2 regions of the Providencia sp. UF-183 genome follow, and region 2 is predicted to be linked to the other one. Evidence: predicted binding sites of a transcription regulator. Region 2 holds the regulator's gene; the other holds the start of a gene.

Region 1 (9,743 bases), on a different contig from region 2:
AATAAGTGTTTAACGCCCGACAGCAATATTAGCTGCCGGGTTACTACGATTGACTTTATTTTGCTTTGTTTTGTTCTTTCAACGCACGAATACGTGAAGACAGGGAATAAAGACGGATAAAGCCACCAGCATGGCTGTGGTCGTAAACTTCATCTTCACCAAACGTTGCGAACTCTTCAGAATACAAGCTCTTATCCGCTTTTTTCTGAATCGCTGTCACTTGGCCTTTATACAGTTTCAGTACCACTTCGCCCGTCACATCTTGTGCTAAGGATTCTGCCGCAGCTTGTAATGAATGACGTAATGGAGCGAACCAACGGCCATCATAAACAACGTATGACATTTCTAAGCCTAACTGCTCACGCCATTTGTAGCTATCACGGTCTAATACTAATTGCTCAATCCCACGTAGCGCAGCCATCATGATGGTACCTCCCGGGGTTTCATAGCAACCACGAGATTTCATGCCCACTAAACGGTTTTCAACGATATCGATACGGCCGACCCCGTGTTTCGCACCTAATGTGTTCAGTGCTTCCAAACAACCTAATGGAGACAATGTGTTACCGTTAACAGAGACCACTTCGCCGTGTTTTACACCGACAGTCACTAGCTCTGCTTCATCTGGCGCATCTTGCGGATCGACAGTCCATACCCAACAATCTTGGTTGGCTGCATTCCATGTGCTTTCTAATACGCCACCTTCGGTGGAAATATGCCATGCGTTTTCATCACGGCTATAAATTTTTTCAAGGCTGGCGGTTGTCGGAATATTACGCTCTTTCAGGTAATCGAGCAGCGCTTCACGGGAACGTAAATCCCACTCACGCCATGGTGCAACCACTTGCAGTTGTGGTGCTAACGCCGTATAGGTGCTTTCGAAGCGTACTTGGTCATTTCCTTTACCTGTTGCGCCATGAGCAACTGCGTCAGCACCGACTTTTAATGCGATTTCAACTTGTGCTTTCGCAATAATTGGGCGAGCCATTGATGTACCTAATAAATAGCTACCTTCATATAATGCGCCCGTTTTTAATACTGGATAGATGTATTCCTTGATGAACTCTTCACGTAAATCAACGACGTAGCATTCTGATGCGCCAGATTGCAGTGCTTTTTTCTCAACACCGACTAAATCTTCTCTGTCTTGTCCCACATCGGCAACGAATGCAACCACTTCACAACCGTCATAGTTTTCTTTCAACCATGGAATAATTGCCGATGTATCCAGACCACCTGAGTATGCTAATACAATCTTTTTAATGCCCTTTTTCATAACGTACCTATCCGCTCAATTAATTTATTATGTGTATGGCTCAATTACGATGCCAAGATCCGAGTTCCGATTGCTGTTCCATTAAACAGCTCAGGAAGTTGTTCAGCGTGACGCCAACTTGCAATATCGACGGAGCGTTGCAGTGCGTTAGCAGCGTCTAACGCAGCATTCACCTTCACAATCATTCCATCTGTAATAATTCCTTGGTCGATGAGTTTTTGCGCTTTTTGCGTCGTCATCTCATCAATTTTTTGGCCTTTGCCATCTAAGATGCCACTCACATCCGACAATAAAACCAGATCGGCATTGAGTGCTTGGGCTACAGCGGTTGCGGCTTGGTCTGCGTTCACATTCATTAGCTCACCTTGTGCGGTGACACCAATAGAACTGATGATGGGCAAATATCCCGCGCCGAGAAGCAATTTCAATAGCTTGGCATCACCCGGTTTTGCATTCCCAACATGACCGAGCTCGTCATTCAACTGTGTAACAACCGCACTTTGCCCATCACCAAGTGATAACCCCACTGCGGGTAATTGGTGTTTGATGCTCCATGCCAGTAAGGTTTTATTTGCCGTCCCAGCTAAAGCCCCCGTAATAATGTCGATTTGATCCGCCGGTGTAACCCGCAGCCCCTGCTTCTTCACAACGGGAAGTTGCAACTTCTGCATTAATTCATCCACTAAACAACCACCACCATGGACAATCACCAGCTCGCGTTGATGTGCTTGGCGATAAGTTTGAATAGCGGTAAACAGTTTTTCTAACGCTTCAGTACTATCCAGTAACACACCGCCCAATTTAATCACTAAGGGTTGCATGGCTTGTCCTTATTAAAGTAATGACTGGGTTTCATTGAAACCAAAACGAATATTCATGCACTGTACAGCTTGTGCCGCGGCACCTTTTAGTAGGTTATCTTCTGTACCGACTAAAATCAGGTGTTCCCCTTTCAATACATAACCGATATCACAAAATGGCGTGCCGACGACAGATTTCAATGCAGGAACACCTTTATCATATAAACGCACCAAGGGTTTGTTTTGATAGGCTTCTTTAAACGTTTCGCCAATTTTCTCTGCTGTGACGCCCGCTTTTACCTTACAGGTGATAGTGGCGAGGATCCCTCTTGAGAAGTTGCCCAGATGCGGCGTAAAAATCACCTCTTGCCCCAAATGCGTTGAGATTTCAGGCTGATGGCGGTGAGTGAAAATACCATACGGCTGTAAGCTCACTTCACAGAAACTGTTTGTCATTGAAGCCTTGCGCCCTGCCCCTGACACACCACTGGTTGCATTGATAACAGGCCACATGCTGTTATCCAGTAACTTAGCTTCAATTAACGGTTTTAACGCAAGTTGCGAAACGGTTGGATAACAGCCCGGTACCGCGATTAACTGGGCTTGGCGAATTTTATCCGCTTGCCATTCCGCTAAACCGTAAACTGCTTGCATTAACCATTCGGTATTTGTATGTTCAAAGCCATAGTATTGGGTGTAGAACGCAGGATCTTGAACGCGGTAAGCACCCGATAAATCGAACACCACACAACCCGCCTCAAGAAATTGCGGGGCGATGTCGTGGCTCACTTCATGTGCCGTGGCGAGGAAAACAACATCAATGCCTTTTGCTACCTCTGCCACATCAGTGAGTGGCAGGACAGGAAGGTCAATAATGCCTTTATACTGGGGATATAAATCAGAAAAACGTTTATTTGCATCGGCACTTTGCTTCGATACCATCAACCCTTGAAGGTTAATTTCAGGGTGACGTTGCAAATAAGCGGCTAATTCTGCTCCAGTATAGCCACTGGCCCCGATAATGAGTGTGTTCAACATATGCTTTCTACCTTGTACTCGTGACCCAAACAGTTTAATGTGTATTTTTATTCAAATAAAGTGCATGAATATTGATACTATTATGGATTAAGGCTGTCAACAGTGAATATTAAATTACCTGCATTTATTGAGATTTATCGTCAATTAATTGCCACTCCATCGATTAGTGCGACTGATTCTCATTTGGATCAGAGCAATAAAGCCCTTGTGGAACTCCTTGGTGGGTGGTTAGAGACGCTGGGGTTTTCGGTCAATATTCAACCCGTACCGGAAACACGTGATAAATATAACCTGCTAGCTTCCATTGGCGAGGGTAATGGTGGCCTGATGTTATGTGGCCATACCGACACTGTGCCTTTTGATGATGGCCGCTGGAGCAAAAACCCTTTCGAGCTGACAGAACACGATGGCAAACTTTATGGCCTCGGTACCGCAGACATGAAAGGTTTCTTTGCTTTTATTGTCGATGCGCTGCGTGATATGGATCTTGCGAAGCTCAAGCGCCCACTGCATATCCTTGCGACTGCAGATGAAGAAACTTCGATGGCGGGAGCCCGTTATTTTGCGGCGAACACTGCATTGCGCCCTGACTTTGCCATTATCGGTGAGCCGACCTCATTACAACCAATACGCGCACATAAAGGCCATTTATCTAACGCTATCCGCATTACGGGGCAATCGGGACATTCAAGTGACCCGGAGCGTGGTGTCAATGCCATTGAGCTGATGCATGAGTCGATTTCTCATTTAATGACGCTGCGTAACACATTGAAAGAGCGTTTTAATAACCCGGCTTTCGTGATCCCTTATCCCACCATGAACTTTGGTCATATTCATGGCGGTGATGCGGCAAACCGTATTTGTGGTTGCTGTGAATTACATATGGATATTCGCCCATTACCAGGGCTGACATTGCAAGATTTGGATGAGCTACTGAATGATGCCCTCGAACCTGTTCGGGCAAAATGGCCGGGTCGCTTAGCCATTGAGTCAATGCATCCACCGATACCAGGTTATGAATGCCCGACAGATCACAAAATGGTGGCGGTGATAGAACAGTTGCTGGGTCAAAAAGCCGATACGGTGAATTACTGCACCGAAGCGCCGTTTATTCAAGAACTTTGCCCAACTTTAGTTCTGGGCCCCGGCTCTATTGAACAAGCCCATCAACCCGATGAGTTTATCGATATGCGCTTTATTGAGCCTACCCGCCAGTTAATTAGCCAAATGATTGAGCATTTCTGCTTCACGGAATAAATCAAACTAGCTACTCACATCAACGCGACGCTGAAAAGGGTCGCGTTTTTTTATCATGAATTTTTTTCTTGTTCTGACTGAAAAAACATCAGCGCGATAATTTAATTTAAGTATTGACTATTGATACCGATCTGGTAATTTCTATTTAGACGTCTAAACGTATAGATGCATACATGGATATAATAATTAACAAAGATAATAGTTAGTCTGCAAAATTGCGAGGTTACAGGGTATGAGTTTTTTTCACGCAAATCAGCGCGAAGCGCTAAATCAAAATTTAGCTGAATTAGATGGACAAATTAATGTTTCATTTGAATTTTTCCCACCTCGCAGTGAAGAGATGGAGCAGACGCTTTGGAAATCCATCGATCGGCTCAAAAACCTGAAACCGAAATTTGTCTCTGTCACCTATGGTGCTAACTCAGGCGAACGGGACAGAACCCATAGCATCATTAAAGATATCAAAGACAAAACGGGATTAGTGGCTGCGCCACACTTAACCTGCATTGATGCCAGCAAAGATGAATTAAAATCTATCGCTCGTGATTATTGGAATAATGGTATTCGCCATATTGTTGCCTTACGGGGTGATTTCCCTGATAGCAGCCATAAGCCCGATATGTATGCGACAGATTTGGTTGAATTATTAAAAAGTGAAGCCGATTTTGATATTTCTGTGGCGGCTTACCCTGAGGTTCACCCTGAAGCCAAAAGCGCGCAAGCTGACTTAATCAACCTGAGAAAGAAAATTGAAGCAGGCGCTAACCGTGCGATTACCCAATTTTTCTTTGATGTCGAAAGCTATTTGCGCTTTCGTGACCGCTGTGTGGCCACAGGTATCGATGTGGAAATTGTGCCGGGTATTTTACCCGTTTCCAACTTCCGTCAACTAGAGCGTTTTGCCAAACTGACTAATGTACGCATTCCAGCTTGGATGAGTAAAATGTATGAAGGGTTAGATGATGACCCAGAAAGCCGTAACCTTGTTGGGGCATCCATCGCCATGGACATGGTGAAGATCCTCAGCCGCGAAGGTGTGAAAGATTTTCATTTTTACACACTGAACCGTTCTGAGCTCACCTATGCCATCTGCCATACTTTAGGGGTTAGGCCTTAATCAATTCACGGTGATAAAACATATAACTGCTGTTTTATCACCGAATTACCTTTAAATAATGAAAGCGTTAAACCAGAACTGAGTCTGGGATATTTACCTGAATGAATACAGGCTCTTTTTCATTGACAAACTGCTCTAACGTGAACTTTTGATAGTTAAGGTTGTTATAACCCCGAAATAACAATATTCCCCTTTGAAGATCGGTCAGTACCGTCCAGACAGAGAGCTCCGTTAAATACAGTTTGAAGATGTCATCCTCTCCCAATAACGGATCCACTGATACATTTTTAGGGATTGTTTTTTTAACTCTGCCATTGCATATTGTGACAAAGCCCACACCCCATCCGGTGCTTTTCTCTGAAAGACATGTGATTTGGGGTAACAAGCCAAAATTGATTCAGGCTCATCTGATGAAAACTCTAATGTCCTTCCATGATAAACATGTTTGTGTTGATCAGTGATTGCCAATGAAGTACAAGCAAAAGCATGATAGTGGGCATCACTTGTTAACATCCCCCCCCTTAATAAACAATCTATTTTTGATAGTTATAAGAACATTGTGTTATAAACAATCATTATCAGATTATACACAGCCTACATTTTTCAAAATAGAGAATAAACCATACAACGATAAGCGTTAAATCCCATCACATTGAATAAAAATAATAATAATGAAATATTCCAATAATAATCAAAAAATGACATTTCATTTAGATACCTCATATTTGATAGTTATCATTTTAAATAAATTTAAATAACTTTTAATATCATGAAAACCATCATTTAAATATCATTACAACATTTAACATGAATGAAATTTTATATATACATAAACTATAGCGGATAATCTCTCAGAGCCACAGCACCAACACAAATAAAACAAAAATCACAAAATAGGTAAAAAAATGGATAACAAAGCTTAATTCATTAAACATGACAGCATTAAATTTCACAAAGTGCCTATTAACGAAGTAAAGAAAATGATATTTAATAATTTTCACATTAGTTAAAAACTTATATTAAACATATCGATACCTAATTACCCCTCAAGTGAGGATTCAAATTTATTTTATTTTTTAAATTTATATCTTTGGGTATAACCGAAAATTGGCGTATATTTAATATTGAGCTCAAAAACCAACATGAAATAATCACCACATAGTTATTGAGGGGTTTTAGATATGAGTAATAACGTTTCAAATTCAAAACATAGTGGGATAGATGATATTTATGCATCACTCGAATTATCCAAATCTTTACCGAAGAATAAATTCCCATTAAAAGAACAAGACCCGCGTAATGTATTTAGCGCAGTGCGTGATGAATTAATGTTAGACGGTAATTCGCGTCAAAACCTCGCCACGTTTTGTCAAACATGGGTGGATGATGAGATTCGAGATCTTATGGACTTATCTATTGATAAAAACATGATAGATAAAGACGAATACCCTCAAACAGCCGAAATAGAAAACCGTTGTGTACGCATGTTGGCCGACCTTTGGCATTCACCTGATGTAGAAAATACCCTTGGGTGCTCAACGATTGGTTCTTCAGAGGCCGCAATGTTGGGTGGCTTGGCACTAAAATGGCAATGGCGTAAGAAGCGTGCTGCGCAAGGTAAACCAACCGATAAACCAAATATGATTTGCGGACCCGTTCAAGTATGTTGGCATAAATTTGCTCGCTACTTCGATGTGGAGCTCCGAGAGATACCATTGGAAGGCGAGCGTCTCATTATGAGCCCTGAAGAGGTCTTAAAACGGGTTGATGAAAATACCATTGGGGTTGTGCCAACTTTAGGAGTCACATTTACCTGCCAATATGAGCCAGTAAAAGCCGTTCATGATGCACTCGATAAACTGCAAAAAGAAACGGGGCTTGATATTCCTATTCACGTTGACGGTGCAAGTGGTGGTTTCTTAGCGCCATTTTGTGCGCCAGATTTAGAATGGGATTTTCGTTTACCTCGCGTAAAATCCATTAACTCTTCAGGCCATAAATTTGGCTTAGCACCACTTGGTGCTGGCTGGGTAATCTGGCGTGAAGCAAAAGACTTACCTGAAGAATTGATTTTTAACGTGAACTACTTAGGTGGCAACATGCCAACCTTCGCACTTAACTTCTCTCGCCCTGGCGGGCAAATTATTGCGCAATACTATAATTTCCTCAGGCTGGGTCGCGAAGGTTACGCAAAAATTCATAATGCCTGTTATGCAACCGCACAATTCCTCGCACGTGAAATAGAGAAATTAGGGCCATTTGAAATGATTTTTGATGGTGACAGCCAACAAGGGATCCCTGCACTTGCTTGGAAGCTCAAAAAAGGTGCAGCCACCAGCAACTATTCCTTATACGACATTGCCGATAAACTACGTAGCCGTGGTTGGCAAGTTCCCGCCTATTCAATGCCTGCAAATCGTGAAGACTTAGTCGTTCAACGTATTTTAGTACGTCATGGTGTGAGCCTAGACTTAGCCGCACTGCTTATCGATGACTTTAAACGAACCCTCGATTATTTTGATAAACACCCTGTCAATAAACCACTCACTGAAGAAGAAGGCGGCGGCTTCAACCACAGTTAATGTATTTTTTGTCTATTAAGCCAAAGAACTTCAGGTTCTTTGGCTTCTATTCGGATCTGCGCTAAACAGGCAGATTATATCTGGATTTAAGGAGAACTCGTATGGCAACAACAACGACAGCTCCAGCCGCAAAACAGCTGACATTGTTAGGCTTCTTTGCAATTACTGCTTCTATGGTAATGGCAGTCTACGAATACCCGACATTCGCAACCTCGGGTTTTAGTTTGGTATTTTTCTTATTATTGGGTGGATTGCTGTGGTTTATTCCTGTCGCACTTTGTGCGGCTGAGATGGCGACAGTTGAAGGTTGGGAGGAAGGTGGTGTTTTTGCTTGGGTTTCAAACACCCTCGGGGAACGCTGGGGATTTGCGGCTATTTCCTTTGGCTACCTGCAAATTGCAATCGGCTTTATTCCCATGCTGTATTTTGTGTTAGGGGCACTGTCATACATTCTTAATTGGCCTGAACTCAACACCGATCCTGTGACTAAAACAATAGGTGCACTGGTTATTCTATGGGTTTTGGCCTTCACACAATTCGGTGGGACAAAATATACTGCCACGATTGCAAAAGTCGGTTTTTTCGCCGGTATTTTACTCCCTGCACTCATTTTAGTGTTTTTAGCTGTTAGCTATTTAGCCAGTGGAGCACCGCTTGCGATTGAAATCAGTACCTCTACTTTTTTCCCTGATTTTACTAAAATAGGGACATTGGTTGTTTTTGTCGCCTTTATCTTAAGTTATATGGGTGTAGAGGCGTCAGCAACCCACGTTAATGAAATGAAAAACCCGGGTAGAGACTATCCCGCAGCGATGTTTCTACTGATGATTGCCGCCATTTGTTTAAGTTCGATAGGGGGCTTATCTGTCGCAGCGGTGATCCCAAATAGTGAGATCAACCTCTCCGCAGGCGTTGTACAAACCTTTAACGTTCTGGTGACTCACTTTAACTCAACACTTGAGTGGGCAGTACGGATCATCGCAGCATTGCTGTTGCTTGGAGTATTAGCTGAAATCGCGTCATGGATTGTTGGACCTTCAAGAGGGATGTATGTGGCTGCTCAAAAAGGCATCCTGCCGCAAAGTTTTGCAAAAGTGAATAAAAATGGGGTACCTGTCACCTTAGTGATTTCTCAATTACTTATTACCACGATTGCCATCGTTGTACTCACTAACACAGGTGGCGGCGGTAATATGTCCTTCTTAATTGCCTTGGCCTTGACCGTTGTTATCTACTTATGTAGCTATTTTATGCTGTTCTTAGGTTATATCCATTTAGTGTGTAAACAACCTGAGAAAAAACGTGCATTCAATATTCCGGGTGGAAAAAGCTTTAAAGTCCTCGTGGCTGTCGTTGGCTTAATTATTTCCATCTTGGCATTCGTCGTTTCATTCTTCCCGCCAAGTTCGCTACCGAGTGGAACAAGTGATAATACGTATGTCACGCTACTTGCAGTGAGCTTTGTGATTATTTTCTTGTTGCCATTTGTTATTTACGCATTCCACAGTAAACAAGGTAAAACCATCCCTGTCTCACTGGTGCATATTAAGGCGCATAACGCCCCAAAAAATCACTTTTTTATCCACCCTAGAGCTCGTTCTACCTATCATTTAATTCATCATGATAGCCAAGAGAACAATCCGAAATAATAGGCTGATATAAAAAACCACCCG
Region 2 (9,743 bases):
AAGGCATCAACCGTTGGGAACACCACCGTCGAACCACGATAAACGGGAGCGTTTACGAACCCAGCTTGTTTCGCTGGGTCTCTTCCAAGCTGGGTCACTTGTGTATCAACATGAAACTCAGAAACTGCTTTTTTCTTCATGAGATCCTCTCATCAACATCATTATTTATTCGAAAAACTTAAAGAATGGCGATAGGCATAACAGCACACCAAAGAAGATGATGAACCACACTGTTGGGCCTTTAAATTTGTGTAGTGCAGGCACTTTGTAAACAAGATAACAAGGGATTAGGCAAGAAACGATACCAAACAATGGGCCACCTAACTGCATAAAGAACAGGATGGAGAATCGTGTTGAAACCCAGAACCACAGCGCGATGATCACCCCTAAGCATACACCATAATGTAATACCGTTTGGTTAATACGCTCTTCAGGCATGAATCGAGTGAGGATATTCACCACGATGCCTTTTATCGCTTCTTGGAAGCCCAAGTAAATCCCTAAGAATGCCGTTAAGATAGCAAAAATATTCAGCAATGCCGTCATCACTTTCACCACGGCACCGGGTATAACCTGTGCGGCAATCGCTAATGCAGAGATATTTTGCTCAAAAGCAGAGACTGCTTGTTCATGGCTAATTGAGAAAGTAAAAGAAAACGCAAAGAACAAGACAGCAACCGCTAAAATAATATATGCCACTCGGTTAGCCCGTATTGCACGATACGTGGCAATACGTTTATCGCTTTCGACCTTACGATAGGCAATGTTCATTGGGCTTAAGATTTGTACAAATAATATAGAAAATAACGTAAATGGCAGCGTTAAGAAAACATCTCGCATAAATGAAAGAAAATCAGGAAATGCGGTGATATTGGCAAAGTTCCAATATGGCACCATTACAACACCAAGCAGCACAATGATACCAAATTTCACGATAACCATTGGGCCAGACACTTTAAACAGCAGTCTTTCCCCTTGAGCCGCTATCGCCACTAGTACCGTAATAATAATCAAACCATACCAAACCGAATCAGATAATAGCCCCTCGGTTAACCCAAAGGTTTTAATATACGAGGCGCTGTCGAAGGTCACAGCTAATGAATAAGAAAACATGCCGTGCAATAGCATTAAGAAATACGCTATCCCTAATGCTATCCCCCAGTTTTTACCTAAGTATTGTGTAATAACACTCGCATAGTCATTACATTCTTCAGACTCTGATAAGGTTCTGAGATATAAATTTTGTAGCCAATATATGGCGGGATAAGAAAGCATCGTGGCGGCAATAAACACCCAAATACCTTTAATACCGATTTGCACAGGCATAAATACAATTCCTGAGCCAATCGCCATTCCAATACATAAAACTACCCAACCCACATCATATTTTGTAAAAGGGATTTTTTTGGTATCAATCGGATTACCTGCACTTGCCTGAATACTATTAGACATAGTCTATTCCTCAACGTTATAGATTTAATTATTAAAAAAGTTAGGAACAACATTATTTGTCGGCGTTAATTCTATTATCGCCATTTTTTAATACTGGTGTGACGCGAGCAAACTGCGATAAATTCACAATTATAGTATGCTGGAATAAACGGGTTTGATAGGGCAGGACAATGCTAATAAATAAAAACACTTTTGCGTTCAAAGCAAAAATTGACAGCTACGCGATTTTTCGACATTTGGAGTTATTCATCAAAATCGTCGAATGTAATAGCTTTAGCCTAGCTGCAAAAAAGCTGAATGTAACGCCATCATCCGTCAGTCGAGGGCTACAGCAGCTAGAGGATCAACTGGGCGTCGTCTTGCTAAAGCGTACAACCCGAAATTTTATTTTAACCGATGCAGGGCGCTATTTATTGCAACGATCGCAAAATTTATTGGCTGATCTTGATGACTCACTAATTAATACCGCTAGCTTTTATCAACACGCTCAAGGGCAATTAAAGATCACTTGTTCCATTGCATTTGGTGTCTGCCATTTAATGCAAATATATAGCGAATACCGCGAAACAAATCCCAAAGTCAGTTTATCCGTTGATCTTAATGATGAGCTGATTAATTTGAATGAGGTGGATTTTGATATTGCGTTGCGTATTACCAGCCACCCACCTGAGAATTTCGCATTACGGAAAATTTGCAATATTAATTGGGTATATTGCGGTAGCCGAACCTATTTCGAGCGTTATGGCATTCCGCAATCCCCTGCCGATATCGCATCACATAATTGCTTAATTAACCCAAATATTCCTGACACATGGCGAATGACAGATAAAGACGGTAGCGCCTATCCTTTGGAAATAAATAATATGATTGAGGTGAACAGCAGCTTAGGCTTATTAGAAGCCGCGCGTTGCCATCAAGGTATCGTTTGTTTACCCACGTATATGTTAGGCAATTATATTGAAAATGGGGAACTGATCCCTGTTTTGCTGGATTACGACCCGAAATCAACCCCGTTTGCGCTGTACGCTTTATACCACCCTGCGCATACGCATTCACCGAAAATCAGAACGTTTATTGATTTTTTAGTGGAAAAAATACCATCAGACCCACATTGGGATCATTGGATGCGCCAGCACGCCTCATAGTCATGCTTCGTAATAATCGTGCAGAAACTAAAAAGGTTGAGTTTAATAAAAAACTCAACCTTTTCGATTAGGAAAAATTAATTGGCATTAGCCATTAATGAATTTTTCACCTAATTCGATATCCGCTTTCAGGACATCTAACATATCTTTCAGCGCTTTTTCTTCAAATGCACTTAATTTGCCGATTGGCAGGTGTTTTTCGATACCGTTTTTACCTAAAACAACTGGTTGTGCGAAGAAACGTGCATGTTGGCCTTCGCCTTCAGTGTAAACACACTCAACCACGTTGCTTTCACCTTGCAGACCACGAATTAAAGATAAACCTAAACGTGCTGCTGCTTGGCCCATAGACAGAGTCGCTGATCCGCCACCTGCTTTTGCTTCAACAACTTCAGTACCTGCGTTTTGGATACGTTTTGTCAGCGCTGCGATTTCGTCATCAGAGAAGCTTACGCCTTCAATTTGTGATAACAGAGGCAGAATTGTCACACCAGAGTGACCACCGATAACTGGCACTTCGACATCGTTGACGTTTTTGCCTTTTAATTCAGCAACAAAAGTATTAGAACGAATGATATCTAATGTGGTCACACCGAATAAACGGTTTTTGTCGTATACACCGGCTTTTTTCAGAACTTCAGCAGCGATTGCAACGGTGGTGTTCACTGGGTTAGTGATGATACCGATTAATGCTTTCGGGCAAGTTTCTGCAATTTGTTGAACCAGGTTACGAACGATGCCTGCGTTGATGTTAAACAGGTCTGAACGGTCCATGCCTGGTTTACGCGCAACACCCGCAGAGATAAGAACAATATCTGCACCTTTAAGAGCAGGTTTCGCATCTTCACCCGCAAAACCCGTCACTTTAACATCCGTTGGGATGTGACTTAAGTCAGCAGCAACACCTGGAGTAACCGGTGCGATGTCGTAGAGGGAGAGTTCTGAACCGGCTGGAAGCTGGTTTTTGAGAAGAAGGGCGAGAGCCTGACCGATACCACCTGCTGCACCTAGGACTGCAACTTTCATTCTGAAACTCCTTAATTTGTACTTTAAAAAGATATCACTTTATTTGTTTATACACTCAACACATTACGTATAAAAAACAATTTCTTAACAGATAGAGAGAGAGTTTAACGCTAGAGAATTTGTCGACTAATTGCCATCATTCTAAACAAATTCCTTATCTGTTAATGAGATAACGGGCACTTTTTTAACAAATAGTTTTTCTCACTATTGCTTTTCGCACAATAAGTGGTTTTTCCTGTTCATTATTCAAGCAAAAACCATTTTGTTAACAATAAAGTTACAACTTTTATAAGCTAAATTCATTGATCTATTATGCTAATGTTTAATACTAACTATTTAAGATAAATTAACCATTCACGCTGAAAACGGAATAACATAAAACCTTAAAGGTTCCGTTATCATTGATTATTAAATCATCATAACGCAATTTTGTTGCATAAAAATGCACTTTTACGGATAATACAACTTAGTTTAATGCCGATGAATGGGTTAATTATGCGCACTCCGTCTAAACAAGAAGACTTAGTTAAGGCTTTTAAAGCCCTACTCAAAGAAGAAAAATTTAGCTCTCAGGCTGAAATTGTCACGGCTTTGCAGGAAGAAGGCTACGAAAACATTAATCAATCTAAAATTTCCAGAATGCTCACCAAGTTTGGTGCCGTTCGCACTCGTAATGCGAAAATGGAAATGGTGTATTGCCTGCCAGCTGAGCCCGGTGTGCCGACAGCCACCAGCCCATTGAAAAACCTCGTTTTGGATATCGATTACAACCCATCGGTTGTGGTGATTCGAACCAGCCCAGGTGCAGCCCAATTAATTGCTCGCTTACTGGATTCATTAGGTAAAGCAGAAGGCATTTTAGGCAGTATTGCTGGGGATGATACAATATTCTCTACACCTGCGAATAACTTCACGACAAAAGAGCTATACGAAGCAATTTTAGCGTTGTTCGAACAAGAGCTCTAAGTTACATCAATCGCTTGATGTAACACTAAGGGGGAAAAGCATCGACTTTCCCTCTTTTTATTTAAGCCAAAGATTAGGGGCTCTACCGTGCTATTCGACATTTTTCGCAATATTGTGCATTACGGCTTTCATTTTTTGATGCCCATTTTGTTTGCATATCTGTTTTGGCGAAAAAACTGGAAGTTAGCTGCGTTGATTATGATTGCGACGATGGCGATCGATTTAGACCACTTACTAGCAACCCCTATTTTCGACCCTGAGCGTTGTGGTATTGGCTTCCACCCTCTTCATTCCGTCTGGGCTGCGATTGCCTATGTTATCTTACTGTTTATGCCATCGTGGAAACTCAAAGCAGTGGCGGTCGGGTGCTTGTTCCATCTTTTTACCGATTCCCTCGATTGCTATATGGGCAGCTTAAAAAAAGAAATGAATAACCCAGTGACATTAAGCTGGGTGATAGACCAATGCCCATTCAACACTTCAGACATAAAAAAACCCCAGCTATCTTAATGAACACTGGGGTCTACCTAGATCATTATCTGTAGGCTTAATTAGTCATCCACTTCAGTTTCTGCTTTGGCTTTTAAGCCTGCCAGCAATTTCCCATGGATACCTTCAAAACCACCGTTGCTCATCACGAGGATATGGTCACCGGGCTGCGCAGTCTCAATCACCATATTGGTTAGAGCCTCAATATCTGCACTCCAGCGAGCAGGTTGCACGCATTTCTCAGCGATGTCAGTCACCATCCACGGAATATTCGCCGGTTGGAATAAAAAGACTTCATCAGCACGGCCTAAAGCTGGGGCGATATCATTTTTATTCACGCCCAGTTTCATGGTATTGGAACGAGGCTCTAACACGGCAATAATGCGAGAAGTCCCTCCCACTTTACTGCGTAACGCTTCGAGTGTTGCCAAAATGGCGGTTGGATGATGCGCAAAATCATCATACACACTCACACCATTTTCCACACCACGTAGTTCAAGGCGGCGGCGTGCATTGATAAATTTATCCAATGCGATGCAAGCTTCTTTCGCAGGCACACCAACATGGTGAGCCGCAGCAATCGCCATCAAACCATTTTGGATATTGTGGTTGCCGACTTGCTGCCAAGAAACTTCACCCACTTTTTCTTGCTGATAATACACTTCAAAGTGGCTGCCATCGTGATTTAGCTTCACTGCTTGCCATTCGCCATGTTCACCGCCCACCAGCTCTTGCTCACTCCAACAACCCATGCCAATCACTTGTTTTAAATGATTGTCATTGTCTGGGGTGAAGATTTTGCCACTGGCAGGCACGATACGAACAAGGTGATGAAATTGTTTTTGGATTGCTTCAAGATTTTCGAAAATATCCGCATGGTCGAATTCAAGGTTGTTTAAGACCAACGTTTTCGGGCTGTAATGCACAAATTTCGAGCGTTTATCAAAGAAGGCACAATCATATTCATCGGCTTCAATGACAAAGAATGGGCTTTCGCCTAGCTTGGCGGACACATCAAAATTACCCGGTACACCACCAATCAAGAAGCCTGGTTTGTAGCCGCAATCTTCTAAAATCCACGCGAGCATTCCTGCGGTTGTGGTTTTACCGTGCGTTCCTGCCACAGCCAGTACCCAACGCTCAGGCAATACGTGGTCATGTAACCACTGAGGACCTGAAGTGTAAGGTAAACCTCGTTCTAATACAGCTTCAACACAGGGGTTACCGCGTGTCATGGCATTGCCAATCACGACCATATCTGGAATCGGTTCGAGCTGAGCCGGATCATAACCTTGAATAAGCTCAATACCTTGATTTTCAAGCAATGTGCTCATCGGTGGATAAACATTCGCATCCGAGCCCGTCACTTTATGGCCTAAAGATCGCGCCAATATCGCCAAGCTTCCCATAAAGGTACCGCATATACCTAAAATATGTATGTGCATTCTTTTTCATCCAATTAGCATGAGGTTTGTCACTATTCTACCCATCAATAGCAGGTTTATAAATGCATTAACCTATTAATCTTTTTTTTATTTAGTTAAACTCTCCCCCGCGCGGGGTATAATCGTCCCGCAAAACCTTTGTCAATTTTATTCAGGACCTTCGTCATGAAAACATTAGGCGAATTCATCGTCGAAAAGCAACAAGATTTTCCTCATGCAACAGGTGAGCTGACGTCATTACTGTCAGCGATTAAACTGGGCGCTAAAATTATCCATCGTGATATTAACAAAGCTGGACTCGTCGATATTCTTGGCACTAATGGTGTGTCGAATATTCAAGGTGAAGTCCAGATGAAGCTTGACCTGTATGCAAACGAAAAACTGAAAGCGGCCCTAAAAGCACGCGGAGAAGTCGCCGGTATCGCCTCTGAAGAAGAAGACGAAATTGTCATTTTCGAAGGAGACCGTGCAGAAAACGCAAAATATGTCGTATTAATGGACCCACTTGATGGTTCTTCGAATATTGATGTAAACGTTTCCGTCGGGACAATTTTCTCAATTTACCACCGTATTACGCCAATTGGCCAACCTGTGACTGAAGCAGACTTCCTGCAACCAGGTAACCGCCAAGTTGCTGCGGGTTACGTTGTTTACGGCTCATCAACCATGTTGGTTTATACCACAGGTGTTGGCGTACATGCGTTTACTTACGACCCATCTTTAGGCGTGTTCTGCTTATCTCATGAGAAAGTCATGTTCCCATCGGAAGGCAAAATGTATTCCATTAACGAAGGTAACTACATCAAGTTCCCTATGGGCGTTAAAAAGTACATTAAATACTGCCAAGAAGAAGATAAAGCAACAAACCGCCCTTATACCACACGCTATATTGGCTCTTTAGTGGCAGACTTCCACCGTAACTTGCTCAAAGGGGGTATCTACATCTACCCAAGCACGGCAAGTCACCCGAATGGAAAACTGCGTCTACTGTATGAGTGCAACCCAATTGCATTCTTAGCTGAACAAGCTGGCGGTAAAGCAAGCGATGGTGCGAACCGTATTTTAGACCTCATCCCAAGTGAATTACACCAGCGTGCCCCGTTCTTCGTCGGAACTGAGTCCATGGTGGAGAAAGCTGAATCATTCATGCGTGAATTCCCAGACGCTGAATAATCCAATTCACTGATGCTCAGGCGGGGTTTCCCGCCTTTTTTGTCCCTTTTTTTCGCCAACTAGTGAGTTTTGCCCCTTTTTGCGGCTATAATGTCCCCCACGCTATCTACCCGAAAAAGTGAGTGACTTGAAAGTCGATAACTAACACTATTTAATCAATGCGTTAATAGTCAGCGGGTAAATTCATTATTCACACAAAGGATGCATTTAAATGGGCCTGAACAATGTACCGGCAGGTAAAGATCTGCCAGAAGATATCTACGTTATCATCGAAATTCCAGCTAACGCAGATCCTATCAAATACGAAGTTGATAAAGAATCTGGCGCGCTGTTTGTAGACCGTTTCATGTCAACAGCGATGTTCTATCCGTGCAACTACGGTTATATCAACAACACACTGTCTTTAGATGGTGACCCAGTTGACGTGTTAGTCCCAACGCCATACCCATTACAACCAGGTTCAGTCATTCGTTGCCGCCCAGTTGGCGTCCTGAAAATGACCGACGAATCAGGTGAAGATGCAAAATTAGTGGCGGTTCCACACACTAAACTGAGCAAAGAATACGATCACATTAAAGATGTGAACGATATCCCTGAGTTACTGAAAGCTCAAATCACTCACTTCTTTGAACATTACAAAGATTTAGAAAAAGGTAAGTGGGTTAAAGTTGACGGTTGGGATAACGTAGAAGCTGCGAAAGCGGAAATCGTTGCCTCTTTCGAACGCGCTGCAAAAAAATAATTTCCTTTCAGGGAATATGATTGAAGGCTCTGGCTAACCCCAGAGCTTTTTTTATGCCTTTAAATGTAAAAACGCCGGCTATATTGCCGGCGTACTGCACATTGTCCACTCAACAAAATAGTGTGTGGTTATTTTTCTTCATCACGTTTGAGCCAGTCGCCGCTTTTAATTTGGCGCAGGCCATCAACCGAATGCTTATATAGATAAATCCAAGCATTGCCATATGGCGTTGGGATTAACTCTCTTACATAATCCTGAGAGTTTTTCTTAAGCTCATCTAGCTCGGTTAAAATCGATGGATTGATGCGATACACTTCGCACTCAATTGCGCCATCGCCTTTCACCACAGCGGGATAAAATCCAAGATCATACAGTTCATAGCCTTCTAGCTTATGCTCACCTAACAATTGAGCATAAGTCATCCAGTGATGATTTCCTTGCTTTTGTCTTAAGCTGCCATAAACAATTACACGCATAATCTAAAACTCAAATTGGTAAAGGAGATCCAAGGCCTGATTTACACCAGACACAGCTTCTAAATACAATTTTGGCATTAATCGATAACGTAGGGTTAACGTTGCCAAGGAGTCAAAGATACCAACACCATACTTCACTTGTAAATCATTAGTTATCTTACCGCTTACCACAACTTGGGAACCGTCTCCCACACCTTGCGTATCGAGCGCCAGATCAGAAACCCCAAATGTTTCACCGATTTTACCCACCAGTTGACCACTTTGAGCCACACCTAAGCCGATAATCATCGATGTCATTTGTGAGCCATTTGCATCACCACTTTCTAAGCCTTCCCCTCTTAACAGATAAGAAAGTGCTTCTTGTTGCGTCTTGGCTGGCTCAGAGAATATCTCGACTTTCGGTTTGTCTGCAAGCCCTGTGACCTTAACACCTGCGATGACATCATCCGCCGTGTTCTCTGGGTTACGAATCGCTTCTAAATTTAAGAACGGTTGGTCCGCCGGACCTGAGAACTGAATTTGCCCTTTACGGACAATCAAGTCCTGACCATAAGCACGGAAACGCCCTGCTGGAATGTCAATTTGACCATTCAAGCTCAGCCCTTGCTTATTCTGTAATACCTTCAGTAACCCTGTTAAGCGCGCTTTTAGGCCAAACGCATCTAACTGCACATCATTACCAATTTTAATATCCAAATTGGTTTGAATCGGAATCGAAGGCGCTTTTTCCTCAATCGGCTTCAAGTTACTGTCTAACATCACCACATCGGACGATGCGCTCACTGCTGACTCAGGTAACTCCTGAACCGTAATTCTCGCCCATGGGATA

The links. Region 2 encodes ArgR, which controls arginine synthesis, uptake and breakdown. Its sites were predicted from a motif close to ANTGAATAAAAATACANT; they were not measured.
Region 1: the regulator ArgR is predicted to act here: its motif matches at 3,153-3,170, upstream of argC (N-acetyl-gamma-glutamyl-phosphate reductase).

What each region holds. Positions count from the first base shown of each region.
Region 1 covers NZ_JBSICD010000014.1:104,174-113,916, reverse strand. The annotation lists gene AC4IFT_RS14155 (argininosuccinate synthase) at 56-1,276, opposite strand; gene argB (acetylglutamate kinase) at 1,321-2,097, opposite strand; gene argC (N-acetyl-gamma-glutamyl-phosphate reductase) at 2,110-3,114, opposite strand; gene argE (acetylornithine deacetylase) at 3,217-4,371, shown strand; gene metF (methylenetetrahydrofolate reductase) at 4,604-5,488, shown strand; gene AC4IFT_RS14130 (hypothetical protein) at 5,720-6,001, opposite strand; gene gad (glutamate decarboxylase) at 6,670-8,070, shown strand; gene gadC (glutamate/gamma-aminobutyrate antiporter) at 8,172-9,719, shown strand.
Region 2 covers NZ_JBSICD010000015.1:77,791-87,533, forward strand. The annotation lists gene metC (cystathionine beta-lyase) at 1-140, opposite strand, end outside; gene AC4IFT_RS14595 (amino acid permease) at 166-1,452, opposite strand; gene AC4IFT_RS14600 (LysR family transcriptional regulator) at 1,623-2,597, shown strand; gene mdh (malate dehydrogenase) at 2,685-3,623, opposite strand; gene argR (transcriptional regulator ArgR) at 4,119-4,589, shown strand; gene AC4IFT_RS14615 (DUF6122 family protein) at 4,677-5,099, shown strand; gene mpl (UDP-N-acetylmuramate:L-alanyl-gamma-D-glutamyl-meso-diaminopimelate ligase) at 5,141-6,523, opposite strand; gene fbp (class 1 fructose-bisphosphatase) at 6,689-7,696, shown strand; gene ppa (inorganic diphosphatase) at 7,908-8,438, shown strand; gene AC4IFT_RS14635 (gamma-glutamylcyclotransferase family protein) at 8,567-8,914, opposite strand; gene tamB (autotransporter assembly complex protein TamB) at 8,918-9,743, opposite strand, start outside.